Regions from separate parts of the Thermodesulfomicrobium thermophilum DSM 16697 genome, predicted to be linked through region 1. Evidence: riboswitches for the same ligand, from Rfam matches in the RefSeq annotation. Region 1 holds a riboswitch; the other holds the start of a gene.
The links. Region 1 has a riboswitch for thiamine pyrophosphate ahead of thiC (phosphomethylpyrimidine synthase ThiC). Riboswitches for the same ligand answer to the same signal wherever they lie in the genome.

Region 1 (12,716 bases):
TTCGATGCGGGAAGCAACTGTTGGAGGACGCGTTGGAGGACGCGTTCCATTGGTGCGGGCATGGAATCTGGTTTTGCTGGTCTTTGGTGAAAGAGACCCGGACGGCCTTGCCATTGCGCTTGCGGCATTGCGCTTGCGGCTTGGCTTCCGGTCGGCCTTGGGATAGGGCTCCTTGGCCATGAACGCATTTTCTCCTTCTCGCCGGAGCACCCGCGTGGTGTATCTTGGTCCTGTGGCTGTGGGGGGCGGCGCCCCGGTGCGGGTCCAGTCCATGACCAACACCGACACCCGAGACGTGGACGCCACGCTGGCGCAGATTGTCGCCTTGGCCCAGGCGGGCTGCGAGATCGCCCGTGTGGCGGTGCCCGATGCCCGCGCAGCCGAGGCCCTCGCCTCCGTGTGCCGCCAGTCGCCGCTTCCGGTGGTGGCGGACATCCACTTCGATGGGCGTCTTGCCGTGGCCGCAGTCGAGGCCGGGGTGGCGGGCTTGCGCATCAATCCCGGCAATATCGGCCCGCAGGTGGAGCGGGTGGTGGACGCGGCCAAGGCCGCGGGGGTCCCCATTCGCGTGGGGGCCAATTCCGGGTCCATCCCCAAGGACATCCTCGAGCGCTGCGGCGGCCCCACGGCGGATGCCCTGGTGGAGGCGGCCTTGCGCCATGTGCGCCTTTTGGAAGAGCGGGGCTTTTGCGCCATCAAGATTTCCCTCAAGTCCTCCTCGGTGCCGGTGACCGTGGCGGCCTACCGCAGGATGAGTACGCTTGTGGACTATCCCCTGCACCTTGGCGTGACCGAGGCAGGAACGCCTTTGCGCGGGGCCGTCAAATCGGCCTTGGGTATCGGCATGCTGCTCGCCGAAGGCATCGGCGACACCATCCGGGTTTCCCTGACGGGGGACCCCCTGCGGGAGATGACCGTGGCGTGGGAGATCCTCCGCTGTCTTGGGCTGCGCCGCCGGGGTCCGGAGATCGTGAGCTGCCCCACTTGCGGCCGCACGGAAATCGACCTCGAAGCGCTCGCATCCGCAGTGGAGGCGCATCTGGCCGATGTGACGGAATCGTTCACTGTGGCGGTCATGGGGTGTGTGGTCAACGGGCCGGGCGAAGCGCGGGAAGCGGATATCGGCATCGCCGGCGGCCGGGATTGCGGCATTGTCTTCAAAAAGGGCGCGGTGGTTCGGAAAGTGCGTGGCGAAGCTTTGATCCCTGCATTTTTACAGGAATTGGATCTCTTTTTGGCCGAGCGTCGAGCCTCGGAACATTGCTAAGGAGTCGTTATGCTGCAAAGTCGCCTCTACATTCCTACGCTCAAGGAAACTCCGGCGGAAGCCGAAGTGGTGAGCCACAAGCTTTTGCTGCGCGCAGGCATGATTCGCAAGATCACCTCGGGCATTTATACGTATTTGCCCCTGGGGTTGCGGTCGCTGGAGAAAATCAGCCGCATCGTGCGTGAGGAGATGAATGCCGCCGGCGCGCAGGAGATCCTCATGCCCATGGTCCAACCTGCAGATCTTTGGCAGGAAAGCGGCCGCTGGGAGCATTACGGCAAGGAACTGCTGCGCCTGCGGGACCGCCACGACCGCGACTATTGCCTCGGCCCTACCCATGAAGAGGTGGTGACCTCCTTGGTGCGGGATGAAGTGCGCTCCTACCGGCAGCTGCCCATCAATGTGTACCAGATCCAGACCAAGTTTCGGGATGAGATCCGGCCGCGCTTTGGCCTCATGCGGGGCCGTGAATTCATCATGAAGGACGCCTACTCCTTTGACCGCGACGAGGCCGGGGCCGATGCCAGCTATCAGGCCATGTACGACGCCTACACCCGCATCTTTACCCGCCTTGGTCTGCGTTTTCGGGCCGTGGCGGCGGACACGGGCTCCATTGGCGGGAGTTTCTCGCATGAGTTCATGGTGCTTGCCGAAACCGGGGAAGATACCTTGGCCGTATGCCGCCAGTGCGCGTACGCGGCCAATGTGGAGAAGGCGGAGGTTCGTATTGCTGCACGCGTTTCCGAGTTGCCTTCGTGTCCGGCCGTGGAGCCCGTGGCCACTCCGGGGGCGCGCACCGTGGAAGAAGTGGCGGCATTTTTGGGGATCTCCCCGCAGGCGGTGATCAAGACCGTGCTCATGGAGGCCGATGGGAATCTCGTGGCGGTGCTGGTGCGCGGCGACCGTGAGGCCAATGTGGTGAAGGTGAAGAACATGCTCGGCGCGGCCGCAGTGGACTTGGCCTGTCCCGAGGTGGTGGAGCGGGCCACCGGCGCGCCGGTGGGCTTTGCCGGCCCGGTGGGGCTTTCGGGCGTGCCCATCTACGTGGATCAGGAGCTCACGCTGGGCACGGATTACGTGTGCGGCGCCAACGCCGCGGATACGCATCTGCGGCATGTGGACCTGCGCCGGGATGTGGCGGCCACGGCCGTGGCGGATCTGCGTACCATCATCCCGGAAGATCCCTGTCCGGCTTGCGGCGGGGCCGTGGACCTGGTGCGGGGCATCGAGGTGGGGCACGTATTCAAGTTGGGGACCAAATACTCCGAGGCCATGCACGCCACCTTCCTCGATGAGAACGGCCGTGAGCGCCTCATGATCATGGGATGCTACGGTATCGGGGTAAGCCGGGTGCTGGCCGCGTGTATCGAGCAGAACCACGACGACGCCGGCATGATCCTGCCGCCGCCGGTGGCGCCCTTCGAAATCCATGTGCTTCCCTTGTCCGTGCGTGAAGAGGCGCCCCGTGCCTTGGCCCAGGAGATCCACGACGCCCTCACGGCCCAGGGGATCGACACCCTGCTGGACGACCGCGACGAGCGGCCTGGGGTGAAGTTTAGCGAGGCGGATCTGTTGGGTGCGCCCATGCAGGTCATCGTCGGCGCCAAGGGTCTGGCGCGGGGCGTGGTGGAGGTCAAGGACCGGCGCACCGGCGTTCGCCAGGAGTTGCCCGCGGATGCGGCGGTGCAGGCCATCCTTGCCTGGCGGGCCGAAGTGCTGGAGGGCTGGTGCACGTCTTTAGCGTAAGTGAGCTCACCTCGGCCCTGCGCTCGGTGCTGGAGGGGGAGTTCCCCTTCGTGTGGGTGCGGGGCCAGGCGGTGAACGTGAGTCGGCCGCTGTCTGGACATGTGTATTTTACCGTGCGCGACGGCGAGTCGGTGCTGCCGGTGGTGTGGTTTCGCGGCCGTCAAGGGGGTGCCGCACCAGTGGATCCGGTGACGGGCGAGGTCTTCGAGGAGGGGAGTGCGTCCCCGCAGGCACTGCTCCCGGAAGAAGGTCGGGAGACCTTGGTGGCCGGGCGCATCACCGCCTACGCCCCCCGCGGGGTGTACCAATTGGTGGCGGAAGTGGTGCAGGATGCGGGCGTGAGCTCGCTCGCCCTGGCGCTGGAGACCCTCAAGAACCAATTGGGGGCTGAGGGGCTTTTTGACGCGGCGCGCAAGCGGCCTGTGCCGCGCAATCCCCGGCGGGTGGCGGTGGTCACCGCCCCGCAGGGGGCGGCGCTGCAGGACTTTGTGCGGGTGGCAAGCACCCGCGGCCTTGGCGCGGTGATGCGTCTGTACGCCTCGCCGGTGCAGGGCGACGAGGCCCCGTCGCGCTTGCAGTACGCCTTGACTCAGGTGGCGGCGGACGCCTGGGCCGAGGTGGTGGTGCTCCTGCGCGGTGGCGGCTCCTTGGAAGACCTGTGGGCCTTCAACACCGAGATGGTGGTGCGGGCCATTGCCGCATGCCCGGTGCCGGTGGTGACCGGCGTGGGGCACGAGGTGGACACCACCCTGGCGGACCTTGCCGCGGATCTTCGCGCCGCTACCCCCACCCATGCGGCCCAGCTCTTGTGGGAAGACCGCGAGGTCTTGGCGCAGCGGCTCGACGATGCGGCCTTGGGGCTGGGGCGGGCCGTGCGCGGCCATCTGGGGCGTGCGGCGCAAGCTCTAACCATGGCGCGGGAGCGGCTTGCATGGGTGTCGCCGGCGTTGCGGGTGCAGCGCGCTGGCCTGGAGGTGGCGCGGCTTCGGCAGCGGCTGCAGCAGGCGGGCCTCGCCCGGGTGCATCGGGAACACGAGGTGCTTGCCGGTTTGGGCCGCCGTCTGGAGTCCTGGGGGACGGAGCGGGTGCGCCGGGCGGATGATGCCGTGCGCCAGGCCACGGACCACTTGGCTCGGGCAGGCGCGGCCCTTTGGGAAGGCAAGGCGCGGGAAGCCGCCGTACTTTCGGCGCGGCTTTCGGCCATGGACCCTGCCGCGCCCCTGGCGCGGGGGTTTGCCGTGGTACGGCGCAACGGGCAGGTGGTGCGCTCTGCAGGCGCGGTGCGGCCCGGGGAGCGCCTGCAGGTCGGTATGCATGACGGCGTCTTTGGCGTGGTGGTGGAGGACGTATGAGCGAGATGTATTTTGAGGAGCGTCTGGCCCGGGTGCGGGCCATCGTGGCCCGTTTGGAGGACCCGGAGGTGCCGCTGGAGGAGGGCATGCAGCTTTTTCAGGAGGGCATGCGCCTGTGCCGGCAATGCGACGAAGAACTCAAGCAGGCGCGTCTGGTGGTGGAAGAGGCCATGCGTCAGGAGGAGGCGTGATGGACGCTGCTGCCCTGAAGGATGCCCTGCGGCAGCGGGCGCGGCTGGTGGAAAACCGGCTGGTCACGCTGTTTGCAGACGGCGCAGTGCCCGGGCGCCTGCGCGAGGCCATGGAGTATTCGCTTTGTGCCGGCGGCAAGCGTCTGCGGCCGGCCTTGGTGCTGGCCTGGGCGGAGCTCGAAGGGCTGGCGGCTTCGGACGTGCTCGACTTCGCCTGCGCCCTGGAGTGCATCCACACGTACTCGCTCATCCACGACGACCTGCCCGCCATGGACAACGACGACCTGCGTCGGGGCAAACCCTCGTGCCACAAGCAGTTCGACGAGGCCACGGCCATTTTGGCAGGCGACGGTCTGCTCACGGAAGCCTTTTTTTTGATGGCCCGAACACCGCTGGACGCCTCTCGAGTGCTGGCTGCCGTGGCCGTTGTGGCCGAGGCCGCCGGTCCTCGCGGCATGGTGGGCGGCCAGATGCTGGATATGGCGCTCACCGGTGGTCGCGCCGACTTGTCCGCCCTGCAGGCCATGCACCGCAAAAAGACCGGGGCGCTCATCGCCGCAGCGTGCGTGGCGGGCGCGCTGCTTGCCGGGGGCGATACGGAGCGGGCCCAATGCTACGGGCACCATCTGGGCCTTGCGTTTCAGATCACCGATGACATCCTCGACGTGGTGGGAGATACCGCCACGTTGGGCAAGCCCGTCGGCAGCGACGAGCGCCAGGGCAAAAGCACCTATCCTGCGCTGGTGGGCATGGAGCAGAGCCGCGCCTTGGCGCAGCAGAGCATCGACCAGGCAGTGGCTGCTCTTGCCCCGTACGGCGACCATCCCCAGGCGCTGTTTTTGCGCCGTCTTGCCCAGTACCTCATGGAGCGGAGCCAATGACTGTGGAGCGATTTCCTCTCCTTGCCGCCGTGGATTCTCCGGCAGCGGTGCGCCGATTGCCGGAAAACCAGCTCACCGCCTTGGCGGCGGAGATTCGGGAGGTCATTATCCAGACCGTGGCCACCAACGGCGGCCATCTTGCCCCTTCCCTGGGCGTGGTGGAACTCACCATCGCTTTGCTGCGCGTTTTCGATCCCCTTGTGGATCGCATCGTCTGGGACGTGGGGCATCAGGCCTATGCCTACAAGCTTCTTACCGGGCGGCTGCCCCAATTCCACACCTTGCGGCAAAAGGGCGGGATCAGCGGTTTTCCGCGGCCGGACGAAAGCCCCTTCGATCACTTTGCCGTAGGGCATTCGTCCACCTCCATTTCGGCGGCCCTGGGCATGGCCGTGGCCCGGGATTTGGCCGGAAAACCCCACAAGACCGTGGCCGTCATCGGCGACGGCTCCATGACCGCCGGGCTCGCCTATGAGGGACTCAATCAGGCCGGGGGCCTCGGCCGGGACCTCATCGTGGTCCTCAATGACAATGAAATGTCCATTTCCCGCAATGTGGGGGCGTTGTCGTCCTTTCTCAGCCGCAAGCTCTCCAAACGTTGGGTGCAGCGCTTCAAGCGCGAGGTGGAAGCCGTCATGCGCCAAGTGCCGGTCATTGGCGACGACTTGGCCGAGTATGCCCGCCGCACCGAGGACTCGCTCAAGAGTTTCTTCACCCCGGGCATGCTTTTCGAGGCCTTCCGCTTTTCCTACATCGGCCCCATCCAGGGTCATGATGTGCGCATGCTCGAGCGGGTCCTGGCCCAAGCCGCCACCTTGGAAGGGCCCATCTTGGTGCACGTGCTCACCAAAAAGGGCAAAGGGTACGCCCCGGCCGAGGCCAACCCTGTGTATTTCCACGGCGTGGGATGCTTCGAGCCCGAGACCGGCATGGCGCGCAAGTTCGCCCCGTGCGCGCTTCCCAGCTATACGGATGTCTTTGGCCAGACCTTGTGCCGCTTGGCAGGAGAGGACGCACGTATCGTGGCCATCACCGCCGCCATGCCCGAAGGCACAGGACTCACCGAGTTTGCCCGGCGTTTTCCAGAGCGCTTCTTCGATGTGGGCATCTGCGAGCAGCATGCCGTGACTTTTGCCGCGGGCTTGGCCTCCCAGGGGCTGCGGCCGGTGGTGGCCATCTACTCCACCTTCCTGCAGCGCTCTTATGACCAGATCGTCCACGACGTCTGCCTGCAGAACCTGCCGGTGGTCTTGTGCCTCGACCGCGCCGGGCTGGTGGGCGAGGACGGCCCCACCCACCACGGCGTCTTCGACCTGGCCTATTTGCGCCATATCCCCAATCTGACCCTCATGGCCCCGCGCAGTGAGCCCGAGCTCCAGCGCATGCTCGTGACGGCCTTTGCCTTGGGGACCCCCGTGGCGGTGCGCTATCCCCGCGGCGTGGGCTCGGGCGAGGCGCTCGTGGACGACCCGACGCCCATTGCCGTGGGCGAGGGAGAGCTCCTGCGCCCTGGAACGGACGCGCTCGTCATCGCTGTGGGCAGCCGGGTGCTGCCGGCCCTGGCGGCGGCCCACTTTCTGGCCGAAGAGGACGGCCGGAGCGTGGCGGTGTTCGACGCCCGCTTCGTCAAGCCCCTGGCGGAACAGCAGATCGTGGCATTGGTCGCCCAGCACCGGCGCATCCTCATTGCCGAGGAGGGCTGCCTCATGGGCGGATTCGGCTCCGCGGTGCTGGAGCTTTTGGCGGACCGTGACCTTTTGCATGGCCGCCGGGTGCGGCGCCTCGGGGTGCCGGACCGCTTCGTGGGCCATGGCACCCAGGACGAGCTGCGCCATGACTTGGGCCTGACCAAGAGCGGTATCCTTTCGGCATTACGGAAATTGATGCATAATTGATTTTTTGCTTTACAGCGCATGGGGTTTGGTTCTACACGAGATCTGTGTCTATCGTTAGGGGTGGCCTTCGGGCCTGAGAGTATACCCTCTCCACCTGATCTGGGTCATACCAGCGTAGGGAAACGGTAGAAGACTTGTCGGGGCGCCATGAACTCCTTCTGGTCTTTGAGCCGCTACCCAGTCGGGTGGCGGCTCAACTTTTTGGAGGAGTAATGACCCTATTGGAAGCTGCCATCGCCGGCAAGATTACATGGGCCATGGAACAGGTGGCCCACAAGGAAGGTGTGTCCCCGGAGCGCGTGCGCCACGGCATTGCCCAGGGCCACATCGTGATCCCCCACAATACCCGTCGCGAGTTCGTCCCGGAAGGCATTGGCGCGGGCCTGACACCCAAAGTCAACGCCAATATCGGCTCTTCCCAGTCGGACGAGGACATGGATGCCGAGGTGCGCAAGCTCCGCGTCGCGGTGGAAGCGGGCGCTCACAGCGTCATGGACCTCTCCACCGGGCCGCAGCTTGCGGCCATCCGCCGGCGCATCCTTGCCGAGAGTCCGGTCATGGTGGGGGCGGTGCCCATTTACGCCGTGGCTGCGGACCTATTGGCTCAGGGGCGGGATATTCCGGACATGACCGAGGACGAGCTCTTCGCTGCCATCGAGGACCAATGCGCCCAGGGGCTCGACTATATCACCGTGCATTGCGGGGTCACCCGCCGCGCCGTGGAACTGGCCATGGATCGGGTCTGCGGCATGGTGAGCCGGGGAGGCACCATTCTCGCCCAGTGGATGACGGCCCATGGCAAGGAGAATCCGCTGCTCACCGGCTATGACCGCCTGTTGGACATCGCCCGGCGCTTTGACGTCACCTTGAGCCTTGGGGATGGGCTGCGGCCCGGGGCAGGCTGCGACGCCACCGATGCCGCCCAGGTGGAGGAGCTCATCCTCTTGGGCGAGCTTGCCCGGCGGGCGCGGGCCGCTGGTGTGCAGGCCATGATCGAGGGCCCAGGACACGTGCCTGCGGATCAGGTGGCGGCCAATGTGCTGCTGGAGAAGCGTCTGTGCCATGGCGCGCCGTTCTACGTGCTCGGGCCTTTGGTGACGGATGTGGCCCCAGGCTACGACCATCTGGTGGCCGCTATCGGCGGCACGCTTGCGGCCATGGCGGGAGCGGATTTCCTCTGTGTGGTCACTCCGGCGGAGCATTTGGGCCTGCCCGGGGAAGACGACATCCGTCAGGGAGTGGTGGCGGCGCGCATTGCGGCCCATGCCGCGGCCGTGGCCCGGGGGGTGCCGGCGGCGGTGGCCCGGGACCGCGAGATGTCCGCCTGTCGGGCGGCCTTGGATTGGGAGGGGATGTTCCGCCTGGCCCTGGATCCGGCCACGGCGCGTTCCCGGTATGCCCTGCTCCACCCAGAGGATCCTGCGTCCACATGCACCATGTGCGGTGATCTGTGCGCGGTGCGGCGTTTTGCCCAGTGCCGTCAAAGCTGCAGCGCTGCTTCGTCCGCCCAGGAGGCATCCGCATGAGCGGGCCGTCGCTGCGTCCCTATGCCACGGTGCTCGTCATCGCAGGGTCGGACTCGTGCGCCGGGGCCGGCATCCAGGCCGACCTCAAGGCCTGCGCCGCTTTGGGCGCGTATGCCCTCACCGTGATCACGGCGGTGACGGCACAAAACACCCGAGGGGTGCGGGCCGTGCATCCCGTGCCGCTGGACATGGTGGCCGCCCAAGTGGAGGCCGTGCTCGAGGACATCCCGGTGGCGGCGGTGAAGACCGGGATGCTCGCGGACCCAGCGGTGGTGGAGCTGGTGGCCGCGACTCTGGAACGCATGCCTGGGGTGCCGGTGGTGGTGGACCCGGTGATGGTGGCCCAAAGCGGCGATCGTCTGGTGTCTGAGGCTGCGGCGGCCGCTGTGCGCGAGCTGCTCCTTCCCCGCGCCTGGGTGCTCACCCCCAATCTTCCTGAGGCATCAGTACTTTTGGGCCGGGAAGTGGCGGCGGGAGATACTCGGGCCGCTCAGGACCTGCGCGCCGTGGGGCCGCGTTTCGTGCTCCTCAAGGGCGGGCACGGCACAGGGGGGGCGTGCGAAGACATCCTGGTGGGCCCGCACGGGGTGCAGCGGATGGTCGCCCCGCGTCTTTCCACCCCCAATACCCATGGCACGGGATGTACGTTGGCTTCGGCCATCGCCGCGGGGCTCGCCCAGGGCTTGGACGTGCCGGAAGCGGCCGCCCGGGCGCATGGGTATCTGCAGTGCGCTCTCACTGCTGGGGCTGAGCGGTCCTTGGGGCAGGGCGCCGGGCCGGTGGATCACTTTTGTGTATGGGAGGATCCCGCATGCAGATCGTCGTCAATGGTCGGGAGATGACCGTCGCGGCAGGGGCCACTTTGAGGCAGGTCCTGGACGACCTTGGCCTTGGGGAGGCGCCGGTGGTGGCGGAGGTGGATGGGGAGATCGTTCCCCGGGAAAATTGGCCGCGCTTTGTCCTCCAGCCGCAAAGTCGGGTGGAGGTGGTGCGTTTCGTGGGGGGCGGGTGATGATGGACGATTTTTGGGAACTCGGCGGTCGGCGTCTGACCAGCCGGCTGTTTTTGGGCACGGGCAAGTTCGGCGATGAGTCGCAGATTCCGGCGGTATGCGCGGCCGCCAAGGCCGAAGTCATCACCGTGGCCTTGCGGCGGGTGGATCTGGACGCCCCGGATGCCGGGGTGCTGGCACATGTCCCGAAGCATATGATCCTGCTGCCCAATACCTCCGGGGCGCGCAGTGCGGACGAGGCCGTGCGCCTGGCGCGCCTGGCCCGGGCCATGGGCTGCGGCAATTGGGTGAAGATCGAGATCATTCGCGACGCCCGCCATCTGCTTCCGGACAACGAGGCCACCATCCGGGCCACAGAGGTTTTGGCCCGGGAAGGCTTCGTGGTGCTGCCCTACATGAATCCGGATCTCTACGCCGCCCGCGCCTTGGTGGCCGCAGGAGCGGCGGCGGTCATGCCCTTGGGCGCGCCCATCGGCTCCAATCGGGGGCTTGCCACGCGGGAGATGATCGGCATCCTGCTGGAAGAAATCACCGAGGTCCCCATCATCGTGGACGCCGGCCTTGGTCGGCCAAGCCACGCCGCCGAGGCCATGGAGATGGGCGCTGCGGCCTGCCTGGTGAACACCGCCATCGCCACGGCCGAAGACCCGGTGGTCATGGCCCAGGCCTTTGCCTTGGGGGTTCAGGCCGGCCGTTTGGCCTATGTGTCGGGAATGCCTGCTGCCCGGTGGCAGGCCAGCGCTTCCTCGCCGCTCACCGGCTTTGTGGAGGAACTGTGAGATCCTCGTGGCAGCCCCCGCAGTTTCCGGACGCCGCTTTTGTCGCGTCGCCGGCGGCCGTATCCCGGGCCTTGGGGCAGGCCTGGCCGCGTCTCGATGCCGTGGCGGCGCTGCTTTCGCCCGCTGCCGAATCCATGCTCGAGGACATGGCCGCGGCGGCCACGGAGTGCACCTTGCGGCATTTCGGCCGGGCGCGGCTGCTGTTCACCCCTCTCTATGTGGCCAACTACTGCGAGAACCGTTGCCGCTACTGCGGTTACGCCGCCCATGTGGCCATGCCCCGGCTCAAACTCTCCTTGGAGGAGGTGGCGGCTCAAGGGGAGCGCATCGCCGCCACAGGCCTGCGGCATCTCCTCCTCCTTACGGGCGAGGCCCCGCGCCGAGCCGGGGTGGACTACATCGTGGACTGCGTACGCCTGCTGGCCCCGCGCTTTCCCGGCCTGGCCCTGGAGGTCTTCCCGTTGGCGACGGCGCAATACGGCGACGCCGTGGAGGCCGGCGCCACTGGGCTGACGCTCTATCAGGAGACCTACGACCCCGAGGTCTACCGCGCCATGCATCCCGCAGGCCCCAAGGCGGACTACGCCTGGCGTCTGGATGCTCCGGCCCGGGCCGCCCACGCTGGGATGCCTTCGATCACTTTGGGCGTGCTCTTGGGGCTTGCCTCCTGGCGGCAGGACGTGCTCGCCCTGGTGGCCCATGCCCGGTATCTGCTGGAACGTTTTCCCGGGGTGGAGATCGGGGTGTCGTTGCCGCGCCTGCGTCCCCATGCCGGCGGCTTTGCCGCCCCGCATCCGGTCACGGACCGGCAGTTCGTCCAGGCCATTTTGGCCTTGCGCCTGGCGCTGCCCTGTGCGGGGATCACCCTTTCCACCCGTGAGTCCCCCCGCCTGCGTGACGGTTTGGTGGGGCTGGCGGTGACCAAGCTCTCGGCCGGGGTGCGCACGTCCGTGGGCGAGGTGGAGGGCAGCGAACAATTCGCCATCAGCGACACGCGCTCCGTGGCCGAAGTGGTTGCCATGCTGCGCAGCCGGGGGATGCAGCCGGTGTTCAAGGATTGGCAGCCGCTTGCGAGCGCGGCAACGTCGAGGGCCGCATGAGCTGGACGCCTCCGGCCCTTGCGCCGCATGCCCTGGAGCGTTTGGCTCAGGCCCGAGTCCTCGTGGTGGGCCTGGGGGGGCTCGGGGCGCACGTGGCGTTGCTCCTGGCCCGAAGCGGGGTGGGCCACTTGGTGTTGGCGGACGCAGACCGGGTGGAGGCCGTAAACCTCTCCCGCCAGCCGTATTTTCCTGAGCATGTGGGGCGGCTCAAGGCCATGGCCTTGGGAGAGATGCTGCGGCGGATCCGGCCGCAGATGGGGGTGACCTTGGTGCCGCGGTTCGTGGCGCCGGATGCGCTCCCCCGTCTTGCTGCGGGCTGTACGGCGGTGGTGGAGGCTGTGGACGACGCCGCCACCAAGGCGGCCCTGGTGGAGGCGGCCTTGGCGGCTGGGCATCGGGTGGTGAGCGCCTCAGGCATCGGCGGCGTGGGGGCGGGGCTTTCGGTGCGGCGATTGGGGCGGCTGGTGGTGGTGGGCGACGAATGCACGCCCTGCGCAGGCGCTACCCCGCCTCTTGCCCCCCGGGTCACTGCCGCGGCGGCCTTGCAGGCGGACGTGGTTGTGGGATGGATCGTGGACGACTGTGCCAGGGAGGATTGGTCATGAGCGGACGAGAAAAGGTGCTGGAGCAGATTCACTCCGGCGGGCTGTACTGTATCACGGCGCTTCCCCTCTCGCAGGGGCGCAGCACTGTGGCGGTGGTGGCCGCCATGTTGGAAGGCGGGGCGCGCATCATCCAGTACCGGGAAAAGCGGGTCCCGCGTCTTCAAGCGTACCAGGAATGCGTGGCCATTCGGCGCATGACGCGGGCCTTGGGCGCGGCCTTCATCGTCAACGACCATTGTGATTTGGCCTTGGCGGTGGATGCCGACGGCGTGCACGTGGGACAGGACGACATGCCGGTGGAGGTGGTGCGCCGCTTGGTGGGCCCCCGCATGGCCATTGGCCTTTCCACCCATGGGCCGGCC
Region 2 (16,626 bases), on a different contig from region 1:
ACAGCGTTGGATCTGTCCCTCGAGTTGGCTCATGCTTTCCAAAAGCTCCTCTCCTGGCCTTGAGGCATCGGGACAAACCGCGCGCAGTTGTTCCAAAAGCATGCGCATATAGGCATGCTCACTCTTCATGACCTGCAAGGGATTATTGATTTCATGGGCAAAACCGGCAGCCATGGTCCCCAACTGGGCCAAAAGCTCAGCTCGGGAAAGGGCCTCGCGCAAACTCTCCTGCTCGGTGCGATACTGGGCCAAAAGCCGCGTCACCGCACTACTCGTGCGCAAGGCGACCCCCACCACCAGCACCCCGCCAGCCACCAAAACCGCTGCCAAAAAAAGCCCGAGCCACCGCTCCACAAAAAGGCCCCACTCTTGCGGCGCGGCCACTTCCACCTGCCAGGGGAGCCCTGGGACTCCAACCCTGGCCATTTCCCATCCTTCTTGAGGGGCATCTCCCCGCTCCACGCGCCCCCCTGAGACCTGGAGGACCACATGCTCGCGCTTTTGTCGGGCAAGATCGAGCCAACGACCCAGAGCGTTTGCCTCGAGATAGACCCATAGGAGGCCGTCTCCGCGACGAATCCCCACCACCACGCCAGCAACGGGTTGGGTTTGCAGGGGAGCGGCCACCAGGGACCCTTGCTGAGCGAACACGTCGCGAGCTGCGGCCAATGCCGCTTCCGGGGCCAATACCCCTCCCTGAAAACGCGCCTCTCCAGCATTATTCACCTGACCTACGGCCAAGATCCCCCACGCACGCATGCGCTCCACAGGAACGACCTGAGCAACCTCCAAGGTCTGACGTACCCATTGCTCCACGACGCGAGCCACTGTGGTCGCCCGCTGGCGCACCACTTCCTGATGGGCATGGTGGACGACTCCTACACCCCACACCAGGGCGCAGCCCAACGCTAAAAGCACCGGCACTAAAGGCGGACCAACGATAACCGCAATCAAACGCCCTTGGACCCCGCGGGCCCAAGCAAAGAGTTCAGGCAACGGGCGCATATTCTGCTGCTTGGATCACCGTATCCACGAGTCGAGCAAGCGGCACGGGCTTGAGAAGGTAGGCAAACGCCCCATAGGCCATGCCCCGCACCCCGAGTTCCTCACCACCATGTCCTGAAAGCAGGACCACCTGCACCCGAGGATAGTTTTCTTTGATATACCGTAACGTCTCAAGGCCATCCATGCCTGGCATGAGGATATCGAGGACCACCACATGAACGGGCTGCCGCTCTAGGGTCTTGAGGGCCTCTGCACCGCTGAGCGCACCCTGGGTCGCAAAGCCGCGGCGAGCCAGGCGCTTCACAAGAGCGTCCACAAAATCCTGCTCATCGTCCACCACGAGCACGGAAATTTCATTTTTCACCGAGGTGACGGTCATCGGCCTTACTCCCCCTGCGCACGGGCAGGCAAATGATGAATTCCGTTCCTTCACCCGGCTGGGAGACAAAGCGGATGGTGCCGCCCAACCGGGTGACAATAGAATAACTGATGGAAAGCCCAAGGCCAGTCCCTTCGCCCACCTGCTTGGTAGTAAAGAAAGGATCGAAGACGCGCGCCTGAACGTCCTTATCCATACCCGGCCCATCATCCCGAATACGCATGCAGACACAACCGCTTTGGGCGTCATAGGCAGCGCCAAGGGTAATAGTCCCGTTCTTGCCAATGGCGTCAATCGCATTGTCCACAATATTCAGAATCACTTGTTGGAGCTGAGATGGGTCAGTCTCTACCAACGGAAGATCTTCTTCTATATCCCATTTTAATTGAATATTACGGAAATGCATCTCATTTTCCAAAAAGACAACCGTCTCTCGCAAGAGATCTTTTATAGACACATCAAATCGTACCGGTTCCATGCGTCTTGCAAAGCCAAGCATTCGGTGGACAACACTTCCTGCCCGCTCAACATGTTGTTCTATCTTGATGACTGCGTCTCTGAGTTCTTGAAAATTGGGACTTGACTGGATGTCTTCCTCTTCCAAAAGATCACGAATCCACCCTGCTTGCTCACGGATCACCGCCAAAGGATTGTTGACTTCGTGGGCCACACCAGCGGCAAGCTTCCCTAAGGCAGCCATCTTGCTCGACTGCACCAGCTCCTCGTTGAGGCGCGCCTGCTCCCGCTCTTGGCGTTCCTGATGGACCACAATCATTCGACTTACCATCAAAATTCCAAGGAGCACACACAGCAGGCCACCAGCGCTGACGAGAATAGTCAACGTACGGGTACGTAACAGTGGTTCCAGCTCGCTGTGCTTATCCTCCTCGATCACTACAAGCCATTCTTTCTCCTGCAACCATATGCCAGCGATATAAACAGCATTACCATGCATTATTCCTTCATGAATGCGAACACCAGAAAACTTACTATCTATCAACGGACGGATCACTTGGATATCTTTTCCTGGAAATCTCGGATTTGTCTGAATCTCACCTTTCCTATTAATAATATATGCATCTCCTTTTTTTCCTATCTGAATAAGGCGAACAAATGAATCAAATATTTCAGAATTTATTGTTGCTCGCAAAATCCATTCCCGACCATTCTCCTGCTTGGAAACAGCAACAATAATATGTGGAAAACCACGAAATCCACTAAATACATCGCTAATATATAGCTTACGAACACGGACTATTTTAAACCATTCTTCATTTTTATAATTTATGGAACGAAGATTATAAGGCCCGCTGTACACCACGTGGTTCCCTTCGTCATCAATGAGTCCCAAATCAACTATAGTTTGAGTTCCTTGCTGCATGATGGAAAGCAGCCGATCCATGAACTCCTGAGAAGAAAGTTGGGCCAGGCTATGGCTTTGCGCAGCAACACGCAACTGAGCCACCTGATCGCGCAAAAACAAATCGATAGCATTGCGCTTATCCTCTGCAAAGATAGCGAGATTGTCACGCACCTTTGCGTGATAGGTAGACGCAAACATCCCATAAACCACCCACCCCAAAAGAAACAAGGGGACAAAAGAAAAAAGCAAAACAGTGCCAATAATGGATTTTCGGAGCGAAGGACTCGGGAGCATCTGGTCTCTCCTCCTTGAATACGCGTCGGGATGTCGCAAAAATTGCACAGGATATGCCACAGCCCCATGAAGGCTCCAAGAAAACTCCAAAAGCAACGAGGCACGGAATCGTTGCCTCCCGTGGGAAAGACACAAAGACACCCGGCGTCTACTGCGTTGCCCAGGGGACCGAGGGGTCTTGGCGATAGCACAAAGCCAATGGCTTGACCCCGACCGCCCGGCTCCGTAACCGGAGCGTGCATTCGGGAGTCCGGTGGAGCCGGGCTGAGAGGGCCCCCATTTTGGAGCCGACCGACGAACCTGATCCGGGTCATGCCGGCGCAGGGATTGCCTCCCCCTTCCGAGTGCGCCTGCATCCTTCTTCATGCCTCGGAGGTTTCCATGTGTCGTCTCGTATGCGCATTGGTCTTGGTGCTTGGCGCGCTTCCCATCCGTGCCACGGCCGAGGAACTCACCGTCCTCGTCCACGACAGCTTCAGCATCAGCAAGGAGACAGTCGCCCGTTTCGAGGCGGAGCACAACTGCACCGTGCGCTTTCTCCAAGGCGGCGATGCCGGACTGACCCTCAACCAGGCCATCCTCACCAAGCACGCCCCGCTGGCCGACGTGCTCTTTGGGGTCGACAACACTTTTCTGAGCCGCGCCCTCAAAGAAGACCTTTTTGAACCCTACCGCTCCCCGGCCCTGGCCCGGGTGCGGCCGGAACTCGTGCTGGATCCTGAACACCGGGTGACTCCCATCGACTTCGGCGATGTCTGCCTCAACTATGACCGCGCCTGGTTCGCCGCCCAGGGCATGACGCCTCCCCAAGACATCATGGACCTCATGCGCCCCGAGTATGCGCGCCTGCTGGTGGTGGAAAATCCCGCCACTTCCTCTCCGGGGTTGGCGTTCCTGCTCACCACCATCGCCCGTTTCGGTGAGGACGAGGCCTTTGCCTTTTGGGAAAGACTCAAGACCGGCGGAGTGTTGGTGCGTCCGGGCTGGAAAGACGCCTATTGGGGAGACTTCACCGCCGCGTCCAAGGGGCAGCGTCCCATCGTGGTCAGCTACGCCACCAGCCCTGCGGCGGAAGTCTACTTCGGCAAAAACGCCACCGCAGAAGCGCCCACTGCCGCCGTGCTCACACCCGGAGCAGCCTTCCGGCAGGTGGAGTTCGCCGGCATCCTCAAAGGGACCAAGCACCCCGAGCTCGCCCGCCGGTGGATCGACTTCATGCTCTCCGACGCCTTTCAGGAAGACATCCCCCTGCAGATGTTCGTCTTCCCCGCAGTGCACGACGTCCGCCTCCCCGAGGTCTTCACGCGCCATGCCCGCATGGCCGAAAGCCCGGCGTGGATCACGCCGGAGCGCATCGCGGCGCACCGCGAAGCCTGGATTACCCGCTGGAACCGCATCATGACCCCGTGATGCGCCCACACCTGCCATGGGTGGCGCCCCCCGCCTGGGCGCCCCTCATCTTTCTCGCCCTCTTTTTTGCCCATCCGCTGGCGGCCATCCTCTCGGTGAGTTTCGCCCAAGGAGGCTGGCAGGCAGCGGCCGTGGTGCTGCGCGACCCTGCCGTCCATCAGGTGCTCTCTTGGACCACCTTCCAGGCCCTTCTTTCCAGCGGCATAAGCGTCGTCCTTGCCCTGCCCGCGGCCTTTTTCCTCTCCCGGGTACAGTTTCCGGGACAAGGGCTTGCCTCCATGCTCCTCCTGCTCCCCTTCGTGCTCCCTACCGTGGTGGTGGCCACGGCCTTTGCCGTGCTCGCAGACCCCACCTCGTTTCTGGGCCGGCTCACGGCCCCGGTCTTCGGCGCCGCCGAGACCCCCGGCATGGCGGCCATACTCGGGGCACACGTATTTTATAACCTGGGGCTCGCCGCGCGTATCATGGCCGGCCTTTGGGCGCGCATCCCGCAAAGCGCCGCACACGCCGCCGCCACCTTGGGGGCGCCGCCCATAACCATCTTCTTCCGCGTCCACCTCCCCCTGCTCGCCCCGGGGATCCTCGCTTCGGCCATCACGGTCTTTGCTTTGTGCTTCAGCTCCTTCGGGGTGGTGCTCCTTCTCGGTGGAGGGCGGTTCGCAACCATAGAGGTAGCCATCTACCAGGCCACCATGCAGCAGTTGGATCTCCCTCGAGCGGGGATCCTGGCCGTGCTGCAGTTGGGCTGCAGCGCGCTCTTCTTTGCCTTGGCAAGCGTCAGTGCCCGCAGCGTGCCGCTCCACGGCCAAGCACCCCCCACGGCGTGGCGGCAACTTCCCCGGACCGTACAGGGGGCAGGGATCCTTTGCGGTGCCATTCTTTTTGCCGGGCTCATCCTCCCCCTCGTAGCGCTGATACTAGAATCCTTCCGCGTCCAAAACGCCTGGAGCCTGGAGGCCTACCGCCTCCTTGCCCAGGACCCCCGCCAATCGGCCCTAGGAACTGCCCCCATCGTTTCCCTCGCCTACTCCCTGCGCTACGCCGCCCTGGCCACGGCCCTGGCCGTCCCCTTGGGGCTTGCCGCTGCCCTCGGGGCCCGGCGCAGCCGACTGCGCACCGCCATCGAGACCGTGTGCATGCTCCCCATGACCACCTCTGCCGCCACCTTGGGTTTGGGGCTGCTGCTTGCCCTGCGCACGCCCTGGTGGGACGCCCGCACCGCTTCGTGGGTCATCCCCGTGGCCCACGCCCTGGTGGCCTTGCCCTTGGTGCTGCGCACCCTGCAGCCGGCCCTGGAGGCTATTTCCCCGCAGTTGGGCGAGGCCGCCGCCACCCTGGGGGCGAGCCCCAGACAGATTCTCGGCCGTATCACGCTCCCGCTGCTTGCCCGCCCCCTGGCCATGGCCACCACCGTGAGCCTGGCCGTAAGCCTGGGAGAGTTCGGGGCGAGCCTTTTTCTCGTGCGCCCCACCACCCCCACTTTGCCCGTAGCCATCTATCGTTCCCTGAGCTTGCCCGGCACCACCAACCACGCCCAGGCCTTGGCCCTGGCCACCATCCTCCTTGCCACGTGCGCAGTCTTGGGACTCGTGGCCCAGCGCCTCTGGGTCGGCGCGTCCCATAAGGCCCACCCATGAGCATCCTGCGTCTGCAACACATCGCCAAACGCTTTGCTGCTTGGGAGCTTGCGCCCCTTGATCTCGAACTTCCTCCCAACGCCACCCTGGCGGTGCTCGGACCAAGCGGCAGCGGCAAATCCACGCTGCTTCGCCTCATCGCCGGACTGGAACGCCCGGATCAAGGACGAATCTTTCTGGAAGACCGGGAAATCACCCATCTGCCGGCCCACCACCGAAAGATGGGGGTCATGTTTCAAGACTACGCCCTCTTTCCCCACCTGAGTGTGGCGGAGAACGTGGCCTTTGGCCTGGTGGTGCGCGGAGATGACCGGAGGAGCATTCGCCGACGGGTGGCGAGCCTTCTTGCCGATATGGGACTTGGCGGCATGGAAAAACGCCGCGTGTGGGAGCTTTCCGGGGGCGAACAGCAGCGCGTGGCCCTGGCCCGAGCCCTGGCCCCGCAGCCGCGGGTGCTGCTCCTCGATGAACCACTGGCGGCCCTCGACCAAGGGCTGCGTCGGCGCCTGGTGGGGCAGCTCGCCGCGCTCCTTGCCCAAGCGCAGGTGCCGACTCTGATCGTCACCCACGACCCGACCGAGGCCTGCCGCCTGGCCACCCACCTGGCCATCCTCTATCACGGAAGGCTGCTGCGCTTCGGCCCAGTGGATGCGGTGCTGGACGCTCCCGGCACGATCGCCGCAGCCACGCTCCTCGGCCAGACCACCATCGTCCAGGAAGGACCGTTGATCGCCCGTTTGGCCCAAACCCTGCCCGCGGCTCCGGCCTACCTCGTGCTGCCGGACGCCGCGCTGACTGCCCACGCACCGGACCGGGGCATTGCCCTGGAAGGAAAAGTACTCGGCCGCCGTCTGGAGACGGCCCACACCTTGGTGGAGATATACGGCAGCACCGTAGAGCTCTTCCTGCCGCCGGAACATCGCCCAGGGGAGCAGATCCGCCTTACCCTCAACGCGGCGCGGATCCGTCCCCTCAAGGAAGCGGACCCAAACGCCGTGCTTCCCACGCCCGCGTAAGGGCCGCCGGCACAAAGGGCAAAAACTCCGCCACTCCAAACGCCGGCGTGGGCTGAGCCAACTCCCCCAAGAAGCGATTGGCAAGGGCTGCCACGCAGCAGGCCTCCTGGATGGGGAGGCGTGCGGCCAAGAGCATGGAAACCAGGGCCGTAAGCGTGTCTCCCGTGCCACCGATGGGCTCCATGGCCGGCACGTCTGGAGCAGCGATGCGCGCCACAATACGGCCGCCCTCCACCACCGCATCGGTGCGCCCTTTGACAAGCAGGGCCCGGGCGGCGTTCTCCCCGGCATAGGCCCGGCGGACGAGATCGGGAACGGCCTCTTCGTCCTGCAAGAGAAACCCGCGCGTGTAGAAGGGATGGGGAGCGGATTCATCCGCCAAAAAGGCCATCTCCCCCACGTCCGGGGTGAAGAGGTCGTAGTGGGCGGCGAAACCGCTCATCTTGGCGGCATACATAAACCCGGCGTCCGCCACCAAAAGAGGCCGCGGACGCAACGATTCCAAGGCCCACAACACCTGGTTGTGCCCCGCCACATCGGGCATGAGGTAGTGGAAGGTCACCCCCGGGCCCTGGACGCGGTGCACCTCGGACGCCAAAGCCGCATAGATCCGACGACTGCCCTCACCGGTGCCGACATCGCCGGCCAAAAGTACCTCCGGGGCAGGCAGGTGCAAAAACGCCGCTGCCGTCAAGGCCGCGGCCACCAGGGCGGGCGTGCCCCGAGCCACCCGCACCCGTGCGCCACCCAGGAGGAGCTCCGTCCCGTCCAGCTGCGCCGGCCCCCAATAGAGGCCAAAATCCGCCCGAGGTACCGTACCGACGATCAGCCACGACATCGGCGTCGTACCTCCGTAAAGGCCAATTGCAAGGCGTACCCGCATAAGGTGCGGCCCAGAGAGCGCGGCTCCGGGGCCTCATCGATGCTGCGCCCCACCAAGACCTCGGCCAGATAGGGGACGTCCGGGCACCCCCCGCCCGAAACATTGACGATGCGTCCAGAGGATCGGTGCACCGTGACCTTCATGTTGGCCGCCCGCACCATGAGAAACTCCCCCAACTCCTTGACGTGAAAGAGGGAAACCGGCTCCAGGAGGTGATCTTCCACCACCGCCACCCGCAAGGGCACGAGGCGGTGGTTTTCCAGGATCTCACGCACCCGGAGTTCTTCCACCAGCGGGAACTCCACCACCATGTCACAACCTTGGCGCAGGGCCGGAGGCGGCCCCTTCACCGCCACGGGGACCCCGGCGTCCCGAAGCACGGCCTCGGCGCGGATGACCTCTCCGGTGCTGGGAAAGAGGAGCATGCCCCGATCGGACATGCCCCGCTTCGACGCATTGGCTGGATGGCGGCGCACAAAGCGCCGAACCCATGCGATCATTTCCGAAGTTCCAAACGGAACTCGCCGCCGGGAAGCCCGGTCACGGCAACACTCCAACCCCGGCCTTCCGCGGCCCGAGTGACGTTTTCACAGCTGGCTTCCGTATCCACCAGCACCTCGATGACGCCGGAGCCTGCCTCGCCGATGGCCTGCAGGGCAAGGAGCACCGGCTGGGGGCAAGAAAGCCCTCGCGCATCCACCTTCATGACTGCCTCCTCGTATGGAACCACCCGATGAGCACCAACACCACAAACCCGATCACCACCGCAGCCATGCCATGGGGACCGATGCCATTGGGAGAGCTCGCCAGGCCGAAATTGTGCGACACCGCTGCCCCCACGAGCATGCCCAGCCCGAACAGGGCGGCATCGGTATTGCCTTCTCCTGCCATGAAAAGCTGACGGCCCGGACATCCTCCGGCCAAGGCAAAGGCCAGGCCCGCCACCAGCATGCCAGCGAAGTTCCACAACCCCATGGTATGAGCCACAGGCTGGCCCTCAAAGCCGGGATGGAACTGCCCGACCACCACGTTGGTCACCAAGGCGGCGCCAAACAAGGCTACCACGCCCAAAAAGAGGTGCGCATGCCGGAAAAGAATGAGATCCCGCAGGGCGCCCATGGTACAAAAACGGCTGCGCTGGGCCAAGAAGCCGATACCCAAACCCGCGGCCAAAGACACCGCCACCGGGGCATAGGCCGCGCCGGGTCCTTTGAGAGAATACCACAGGATGTCGCTTTGGGCCTCGCCAGGAATCGGCGGGAAAATCAGCCGCAAGGCCAAAAGGCCCAGCATGATGGCCGGAAACACCAGGCCCGTTGCCACCGTCTGCGTCTGCGCCCGGCCCAGAGAAAAACCGGCCTTGAAAAAGAGGGTGCCGATCCACACCCCGGTGGCCAGGCCGGCCAGTCCGAACAGGGCGTTGCCATCTCCGCCGGCCAGACGCAAAAACACCCGCCACGGGCAGCCCAAAAAGACCAAGGCGCCAATCATGGCGATCATGCCGAGCACAAACCGTGTCACCGGGGCCGAGCCTCCGGAGGGCTTGAACTCCCCAAAGACCACGGCCGCCGCCAATGATCCGAGCACAAAGCCCATGATCTCCGGACGCAGGTACTGGACGACTGCAGCCCGGTGCAGGCCGATGGCGCCGGCCACATCCCGACCAAAACAGGCCACACACACGCCCATATTGGCAGGGTTTCCCCAGTACTGCAGCAGGGCCGCCACAGTCCCGATGAGTGCGCCCACCACCACGATCCCGATGGTCGTGGCGAAAACATTGCCTCGTCCTTTGCCCATATCCTCCTCCTCGGTAGTCATATTCCGTGCTCCGGCCTCGATATCACGGGGCAGAGCACTGCATCCGGAGTGTAGCGGTGCACCTTACCACACAAAGGGCAATGCACCCGCACGAGACCACGTACGACGCGGCCCTCGATCTCCGTTTCCTCCACCTGCAGACGCTCCTCGATGGACCAGGTGCTCTGGGAGAAAACCTCTCCGCATTCTGGGCATACAAACATCAATTCCATAGAAAATAAGCGCCGCATACGGCGCTTTCCCAGACGGAGTCCAATTGTCTTAACAAATATATAAAAAGAATATGTATTTTCAAAAAAAATACATACAAAAAAATCCTGCATCAAAATGCAGGACAACGCACCCGCGCCAATGAAAAGCGGGAGTGTGCACGGGGAACTTGCGGTGCTACAACGTCTCGTCCAGGACGAGGTTGTCGCGATGGATGACTTCCGGGTGCGGACAGACGCCCAAAAGCGCCGTGATCTCCGCCGAAGAAAGCCCTTGGATGCGCCGCAGCTCTGCGGCCTTGAAATTCGTCAGCCCAACACCGATGGTAGTACCTTCGGGGTCCACGACCTTCACCAGAGCACCCACGCCGAACTGGCCTTCCACGCCCACGACACCGGCGGCAAGGAGGCTCTTGCCGCGGGAGCGCAGGGCCTGGGCCGCGCCTGCGTCCACCTGCACCACGCCTGCGGGATCCAAGTGGTAGGCGAGCCAGAACTTCCGCCCGGAAATGTTTCGCTTGGGCCGCACCCAGGTCCCCAGCGCTTCCCCGGCAAAGATCCGCTCCAGGGCAAATTTCTCCCGGCCCGAGACGATGATGGTGGGGATACCCAAACGGGCGGCACGCCGAGCGGCCAAAAGCTTGCTGAGCATCCCGCCGGTACCGGCCTGGGTCTTGCCCCGACACATGGCGGCAAGGGGGAGACTCTCGATGTCTTCAATGCACGCAAGGAGCGTGGCCGCCGGATTTTCCAGGGGATTGTCGTCAAAAACCCCGGGGGCGGAGGTGAGGTTCACCACCAGATCCGCCCCCACCAGGTTGGCCACCATGACCGACAAGGCGTCGTTGTCGCCGAACTTGAGCTCCTGCACGGCCACGGTGTCGTTTTCGTTGACCACGGGAATGACCTTCCACGCGAGAAGCTCGGTCATGGTGTTGCGAGCATTGAGGAAGCGCTCCCGGCTGCGCAGATCGTCCTTGGTGAGGAGCACCTGGGCCGAAATCTTGCCAAAACGGGCAAAGGCCTCGTCATAGGCATGCATGAGACGGCTTTGCCCGACGGCGGAAGCAGCCTGCTTGTGCACCAGGCAGGCACACGCACTTCGGCCCACCACCGAACGCCCCGCAGCCACGGCCCCAGAGGTCACGAGGACGACTTCCACCCCCCGGTCATGCAGGGCCGCCACCTGATCCACCAACCGGCTCACAACCCGCATGTCCAAGCCTTCCGGACAGGTGAGCACCGCGCTGCCGACTTTGATCACCACCCGCCGGGCACTTTCCACGGCCCGACGCCGCTCCTCACGCCAGTCTCCCATCCCCCTTCCCCTCGGAATCCGGATTTGAGGCCACGGCTGAAGCTTCGGCGGTCTCCAGCATGGCCCACATGGCGGCCACTACCGCCTCCACCCCCTCGCCGTCCAGCGCGGACATGAAGAGCGCCGAAATGCCCGCGGCGGAAAGCGCCTGGGCAAGACGCGCACGCGCCGAGGCGTCCAAGAGATCGATCTTGTTGACCACGAGCAGTTGCGGCTTTTGGGCAAGAGTCGCGTCAAAGAGGCGGAGTTCCTCGTTGAGCATGGCGAACACCGCGCCCGGATCCTCGCCTTCCACGTCCGGGGCCGCTGCCAGGTGCACGAGGAACCGGGTGCGCTCCACGTGGCGCAAAAAGGTGTGGCCCAGGCCGACGCCGGCATGGGCACCCTCAACCAGGCCGGGAATGTCGGCCACCACCATGCGGGCGCCTGCGGGGTGTTCCACCACCCCAAGCTGCGGGGTGAGCGTCGTGAAGGGATAGGGCGCGATCTTGGGCCGTGCAGCAGAAATACGCGAAAGAAATGTGGATTTTCCGGCGTTGGGAAGCCCCAGCAGCCCTGCGTCGGCAAAGACCTTGAGCTCCAGACGCAGACGCTTCTCCTCCCCGGGCTCGCCAGGCTGGGCAAAACGCGGCGTGCGCATGGTGGCGGACTTGAAGTGGGCGTTGCCCTTGCCCCCGCGCCCCCCGCGGGCGACGACGATCTCCTGGCCGTCGGAGGCCAAATCCGCCAAAAGCACCTCGCCGTCTTCGGTCTCCTCGAAGACCAAGGTTCCCACAGGCACTTCCACGATCTTGGGCGCACCGGCGCGGCCAAAGCACATGCTGCCCCCTCCAGGGCGGCCGTTTTCCGCTTCCTGCACCGACTGGTGGCGATAGTCATACAGCGTCAAAAGCCGGCTCGAAGCTCGCACGATGACATCTCCGCCTGCGCCGCCATCCCCACCGTCCGGGCCGCCCTTGGGGATATACTTCTCCCGTCGAAAGGAGACACATCCCCGGCCCCCGTGTCCGGAACGCACAAGGATCCGGGCTTCATCCACAAAACGCATTGGCTCCTCCCTTGCCGACCGCTGCCCAAAAACACAAAAGCCGCCCGGAACTCCCGAGCGGCCAAGAAAACAAACGGGACCCGGCGCTAGGCCACCGGCACCACGTTTACCCGAGTCTTCACCACATTCTTGCGGGAATACTTCTCAAACTGCACCACGCCATCCACCAGGGCGAACAAGGTATCGTCCTTGCCCTTGCCCACGTTGACACCAGGATGAAACTTGGTACCCCGCTGCCGCACCAGGATATTTCCCGCGAGCACCTGCTGGCCGCCGAATTTCTTGACACCCAACCGCCGACCTGCGCTGTCGCGTCCGTTCCGAGAACTTCCGCCTGCCTTTTTATGTGCCATGACGTCCTCCTAGAGTGCGGCCTCGATACCCGTCACCTTCACCAAAGTGAAGTCCTGACGGTGGCCCTGCTTTTTGCTATAGCCCTTGCGGCGCTTTTTCTTGAAAACGATGATCTTTTTGTCCCGGCCATGATCCACCACCTGGCAGCGCACCACAGCGCCTTCCACCAGCGGCTGTCCCACCTTGAGACCGGACTCACCCTGCACCAAAAGCACCCGGTCCAGAGCGATCTCCGCGCCGACCTCGGCCTCCATCTTGGGCGCCTTGAACTGCAGCCCTTCTTCCACCCGGAACTGCTTCCCGCCCGTTTCTACGATCGCGAACATTGTATATGACCTCCAAAAAAGTGAACGACGCCCGAAGCATGCTGCGCGGACGTCACGCCTTGCCGTCGAGAGGGATGCCTTCTGTACGCGGCGATGGCGCTGACGTCAACCAGAAAGCAAAAACTCCCATCCGGACGTCCCGGGCCAGCGACTCCGCCAAGGGCCTGCAGCCGCACGGAGTAGTCTTGGCGCCGCCGGATGTCGGCAAAGGTCTGGATCCAAGGGGGCAATTTCTTGCGCCCCATGGAGGACTGCAAGCCGGAAGAGACGGAATCTTTCTGCACTCATGGGTTCCATGAAAGTCAGAACGCTGCAGCCACCCCAACGATGGGATTTTCCTCACACCAAGCGCCTGTGGCCATGGGTGCCTCGTTGCAGCGCACCATGCCCCGCTTGGAGCAAGCCCACCGCCTGGCCAAAGCATTGCGTGCCGCTTTACATAAACTCCACCACGTACTTGGCGGCAGTACCCCAAAGGACCAACACCAAGCCGGCCTTGATGACCCGCGACGGCACGAAACGCTGGCAGCGCGCCCCCAGATACATGCCCGCCATGCCGCCCAGGCCAAAAAGCAGGCCCAGCTTCCAGTCCGGGGCAACGGAAAGGTGCGGATACCACGGAGCAATGGCCTGGTAGAAGATCACGCCAGCCACGGAAGTCACGCACGTACCCATGAGCGCCGCGCCAGCCACAGCGTACACCGGCAGACCGAAGATGGACACAAAGAACGGGGCCACGATGGCGCCACCGCCGATGCCGTACACGCCCCCCACGACGCCCACCACCAGGCAAAGGACAAAAATCCCCCACACTGGGGCCTGATACCGCCTTCCTTGAAAGGTAAACGCCACCTGCCGCCAATTCCAGGCCTCCACCTCCACCACGCCATGGCCGGTGTCCTTTTTACCGCCGCCGCGCCACAGATCACGCACCATACGCGCGCCGATATAGGCGAGCACCAGGGCGGCAAACAGCTTGAAACGCCGCGGATCCGGCAAATAGGCCACGCGCAACATCGCGCCGAGAAACACCCCGGGCAAGGTACCCAGCACCACGGCCCAGGTGAGCGGCCACACCATGCGCCCTTCCTTGGCGTAGCGCCACACTCCGCTGGGGATGGCCACCACGTTGAAGAGCTGGTTGGTGGCGCTCACCGAAGGGTGCACATACCCCAGCACCGACATCTGAAAAGGAAGAAGAAGAAACGCCCCGGATACCCCGCCCATGGAAGTGCCCAGCGAAATGGCAAAGGCCGTCATCGGCGGCACCCACCACGCCACTTCGATACCTGCAGTGGAAAACATCATAACCCTCTCCCCCTGCTGTATTTTTTTACACATCTACTTTGTGATAAAAATCACAGAATCGTCAACCCCCTCATGGACCTCTCCTCAAAAAAAATCCCGGCCAGAACCCCCTGGCCGGGAAAGCACATTGGCAGCAGTTCCAAACGTCATATTCCGCAGGCGCCCTGCAGATACTTGTGGCGCAGGTTACGCGTCACCAGCACCGGGCATTGGGCCCCTTGGAGCACGTGAGTCACCACACTGCCCATAATGACCCCTTCCAAGGCCGAAAGCCCCCGAGATCCAATCACAATGAGGTCGCAGTCATACTCCTCCTGCACATCGAGGATGTCATACCACGGCCGGCCTTCACGGGCAATGAGCTCAATGCGCATGCCACAGGGCTCAAGCATCTTCTTATAATCCTCAAGCATCGCCATGGATTTCGCCTGCTCCTCTGCACGCAACATGGCAGCCTCATCTCCACCGATAGTCATATTGATAGGCTCATAGACATGCAGAAGATAGAGCACCGGATTTCGAACATTGAGTAAGTGAGTCGCATATTTTGCCGCGTTACGGGATGAATCGGAGCCATCCACAGGAACAAGGACGCGTTCAATCTTGATCATAAATCCTCCACGATATTCCTCTTCACCATTAGAGGAAAAATAGCACCGTCATCAAAATGAAGCACGGAACCAGAATTCCAATAGACCATGCCATATAGCCGAAGAAACTCGGCATCTTCACGCCTGTGGATTCCGCGATGGAACGCACCATGAAGTTGGGCGCATTGCCGATATAGGTGTTGGCGCCCATGAATACCGCTCCGGCGGAAATCGCCAGGAGAGTGGTCACTTCCTGCATGAGCACCTGGGCATCACCGCCAGCGGTATTGAAGAACACCAAATAGGTCGGCGCATTGTCCAAAAAGCTCGACAGCACGCCGGTGAGCCAAAAATACATGGCATGGTTGGGCTGGCCGTTCTCGGACACCAAGGCGATGATGCTCCGCAGGGCCCCTTCCTCGCCGGCGCGCAAGATGGCGATGGCCGGGATCATGGAGAGGAAGATGCCGGCAAAGAGCTTGGCCACTTCGCGGATGGGCTCCCAATCGAACTCGTTCTTGCGCCGGGTCTCAAAACTGGTGGTCTTGAGGCTGATGCCCGCCAGGATGAGCAGCAGGATATCCCGTACCACGTTTTGCAGCTCCACGTGCACATGATACACGTCAAAGCCTGTGCCCGGGTTCCACATGCCACTCATGAGCACCCCGCCGACGACACCTCCCAAGAGCAGGAGGTTATGGGTGCCTTCCAACCCAAGTTTCCCCTTGGCTTCCGGCGGCGTGGGGCGGCCTTCCTTGTTGAAGAGCACGGTATCCACAATCAGGTACAGGGTCAGCAAAATGGCGGCGAGCACGACCATGGGCACGAAGAGGTGCACCGTGGTCCAGAAGAACGACACCCCCTTGAGGAAGCCCAAGAAGAGCGGCGGGTCTCCCAGCGGCGTGAGCGAGCCGCCGATATTGGCCACGAGAAAAATGAAGAACACCACGGTGTGCACCTTGTACTTGCGGTGCGCGATGGCGCGAAGAAGCGGCCGGATCAGCAGCATGGCCGCGCCGGTGGTTCCCATCCAGCTCGCCAAGATCGTGCCCAAAAGCAGGAGCCCTGCGTTCACCTTGGGCGTGCCCACGAGGCTGCCGGTGAGGCACACCCCGCCGGCGATGGTAAAGAGGGAAAAGAGCAAGATGATGAAGGGAATGTACTCCAGAAGCGCGGTATGCACCACTTCGTAGAGGGCCAAGTCGAAGCCGTGGGTCAGGGCAAAGGGGACAAGAAACGCCAACCCCCAGAAGGCCGCCACCTTGCCGTAGTGATGGTGCCAGAAATGCGGCACGGTAAGCGGCATGACGGCAATGGAAAGGAGCATGCAGGCAAAGGGGATGACCCACAATGCGCCCAATTCTTTCCCAATCTCCTCGGCGGCATGATGCAAGTCTCCACCTGCGGCCCATGCCGGGGCCAACCCGCCAAGGAGCGCCACACCAAGGAGCGCGGCCACCCATGGCCAAATCCGTCGCTGTTGCATGCAAGGTCCTCCTGTTTTTCAAAGTCCCGGTTGACGTTGCCCCCCTACGCGGGAGGATGGGCGGCCACCACCGCCACCACGGCCTGGCACAACCGCGCCACATCTTCTTCCGTGATGACGTACGGCGGCATGACGTACACCAAGCGGCCAAAAGGCCGCACCCACACCCCTGCCGCGAC

Region 2: another riboswitch for thiamine pyrophosphate. It lies ahead of BR00_RS05665 (thiamine ABC transporter substrate-binding protein); the one in region 1 lies ahead of thiC (phosphomethylpyrimidine synthase ThiC).

What each region holds. Positions count from the first base shown of each region.
Region 1 covers NZ_JCANTW010000005.1:8,353-21,068, forward strand. Annotated here, with positions in the region: gene ispG (flavodoxin-dependent (E)-4-hydroxy-3-methylbut-2-enyl-diphosphate synthase) at 179-1,267, shown strand; gene BR00_RS00955 (proline--tRNA ligase) at 1,277-3,013, shown strand; gene xseA (exodeoxyribonuclease VII large subunit) at 2,995-4,365, shown strand; gene xseB (exodeoxyribonuclease VII small subunit) at 4,362-4,556, shown strand; gene BR00_RS00970 (polyprenyl synthetase family protein) at 4,556-5,437, shown strand; gene dxs (1-deoxy-D-xylulose-5-phosphate synthase) at 5,434-7,332, shown strand; TPP riboswitch at 7,379-7,470, shown strand; gene thiC (phosphomethylpyrimidine synthase ThiC) at 7,545-8,858, shown strand; gene thiD (bifunctional hydroxymethylpyrimidine kinase/phosphomethylpyrimidine kinase) at 8,855-9,700, shown strand; gene thiS (sulfur carrier protein ThiS) at 9,670-9,870, shown strand; gene BR00_RS00995 (thiazole synthase) at 9,870-10,649, shown strand; gene thiH (2-iminoacetate synthase ThiH) at 10,646-11,749, shown strand; gene thiF (sulfur carrier protein ThiS adenylyltransferase ThiF) at 11,746-12,354, shown strand; gene thiE (thiamine phosphate synthase) at 12,351-12,716, shown strand, end outside.
Region 2 covers NZ_JCANTW010000012.1:404,537-421,162, reverse strand. Annotated here, with positions in the region: gene BR00_RS05680 (sensor histidine kinase) at 1-1,005, opposite strand, end outside; gene BR00_RS05675 (response regulator) at 989-1,384, opposite strand; gene BR00_RS05670 (sensor histidine kinase) at 1,359-3,041, opposite strand; TPP riboswitch at 3,274-3,385, shown strand; gene BR00_RS05665 (thiamine ABC transporter substrate-binding protein) at 3,423-4,451, shown strand; gene BR00_RS05660 (ABC transporter permease) at 4,451-6,088, shown strand; gene BR00_RS05655 (ABC transporter ATP-binding protein) at 6,085-7,104, shown strand; gene BR00_RS05650 (NAD(P)H-hydrate dehydratase) at 7,061-7,942, opposite strand; gene BR00_RS05645 (putative Se/S carrier protein) at 7,930-8,487, opposite strand; gene BR00_RS05640 (sulfurtransferase TusA family protein) at 8,484-8,693, opposite strand; gene yedE (YedE family putative selenium transporter) at 8,690-9,787, opposite strand; gene proB (glutamate 5-kinase) at 10,196-11,335, opposite strand; gene obgE (GTPase ObgE) at 11,319-12,383, opposite strand; gene rpmA (50S ribosomal protein L27) at 12,470-12,736, opposite strand; gene rplU (50S ribosomal protein L21) at 12,746-13,063, opposite strand; gene BR00_RS05610 (sulfite exporter TauE/SafE family protein) at 13,499-14,371, opposite strand; gene BR00_RS05605 (universal stress protein) at 14,518-14,982, opposite strand; gene BR00_RS05600 (sodium:proton antiporter) at 15,011-16,447, opposite strand; gene bioA (adenosylmethionine--8-amino-7-oxononanoate transaminase) at 16,492-16,626, opposite strand, start outside.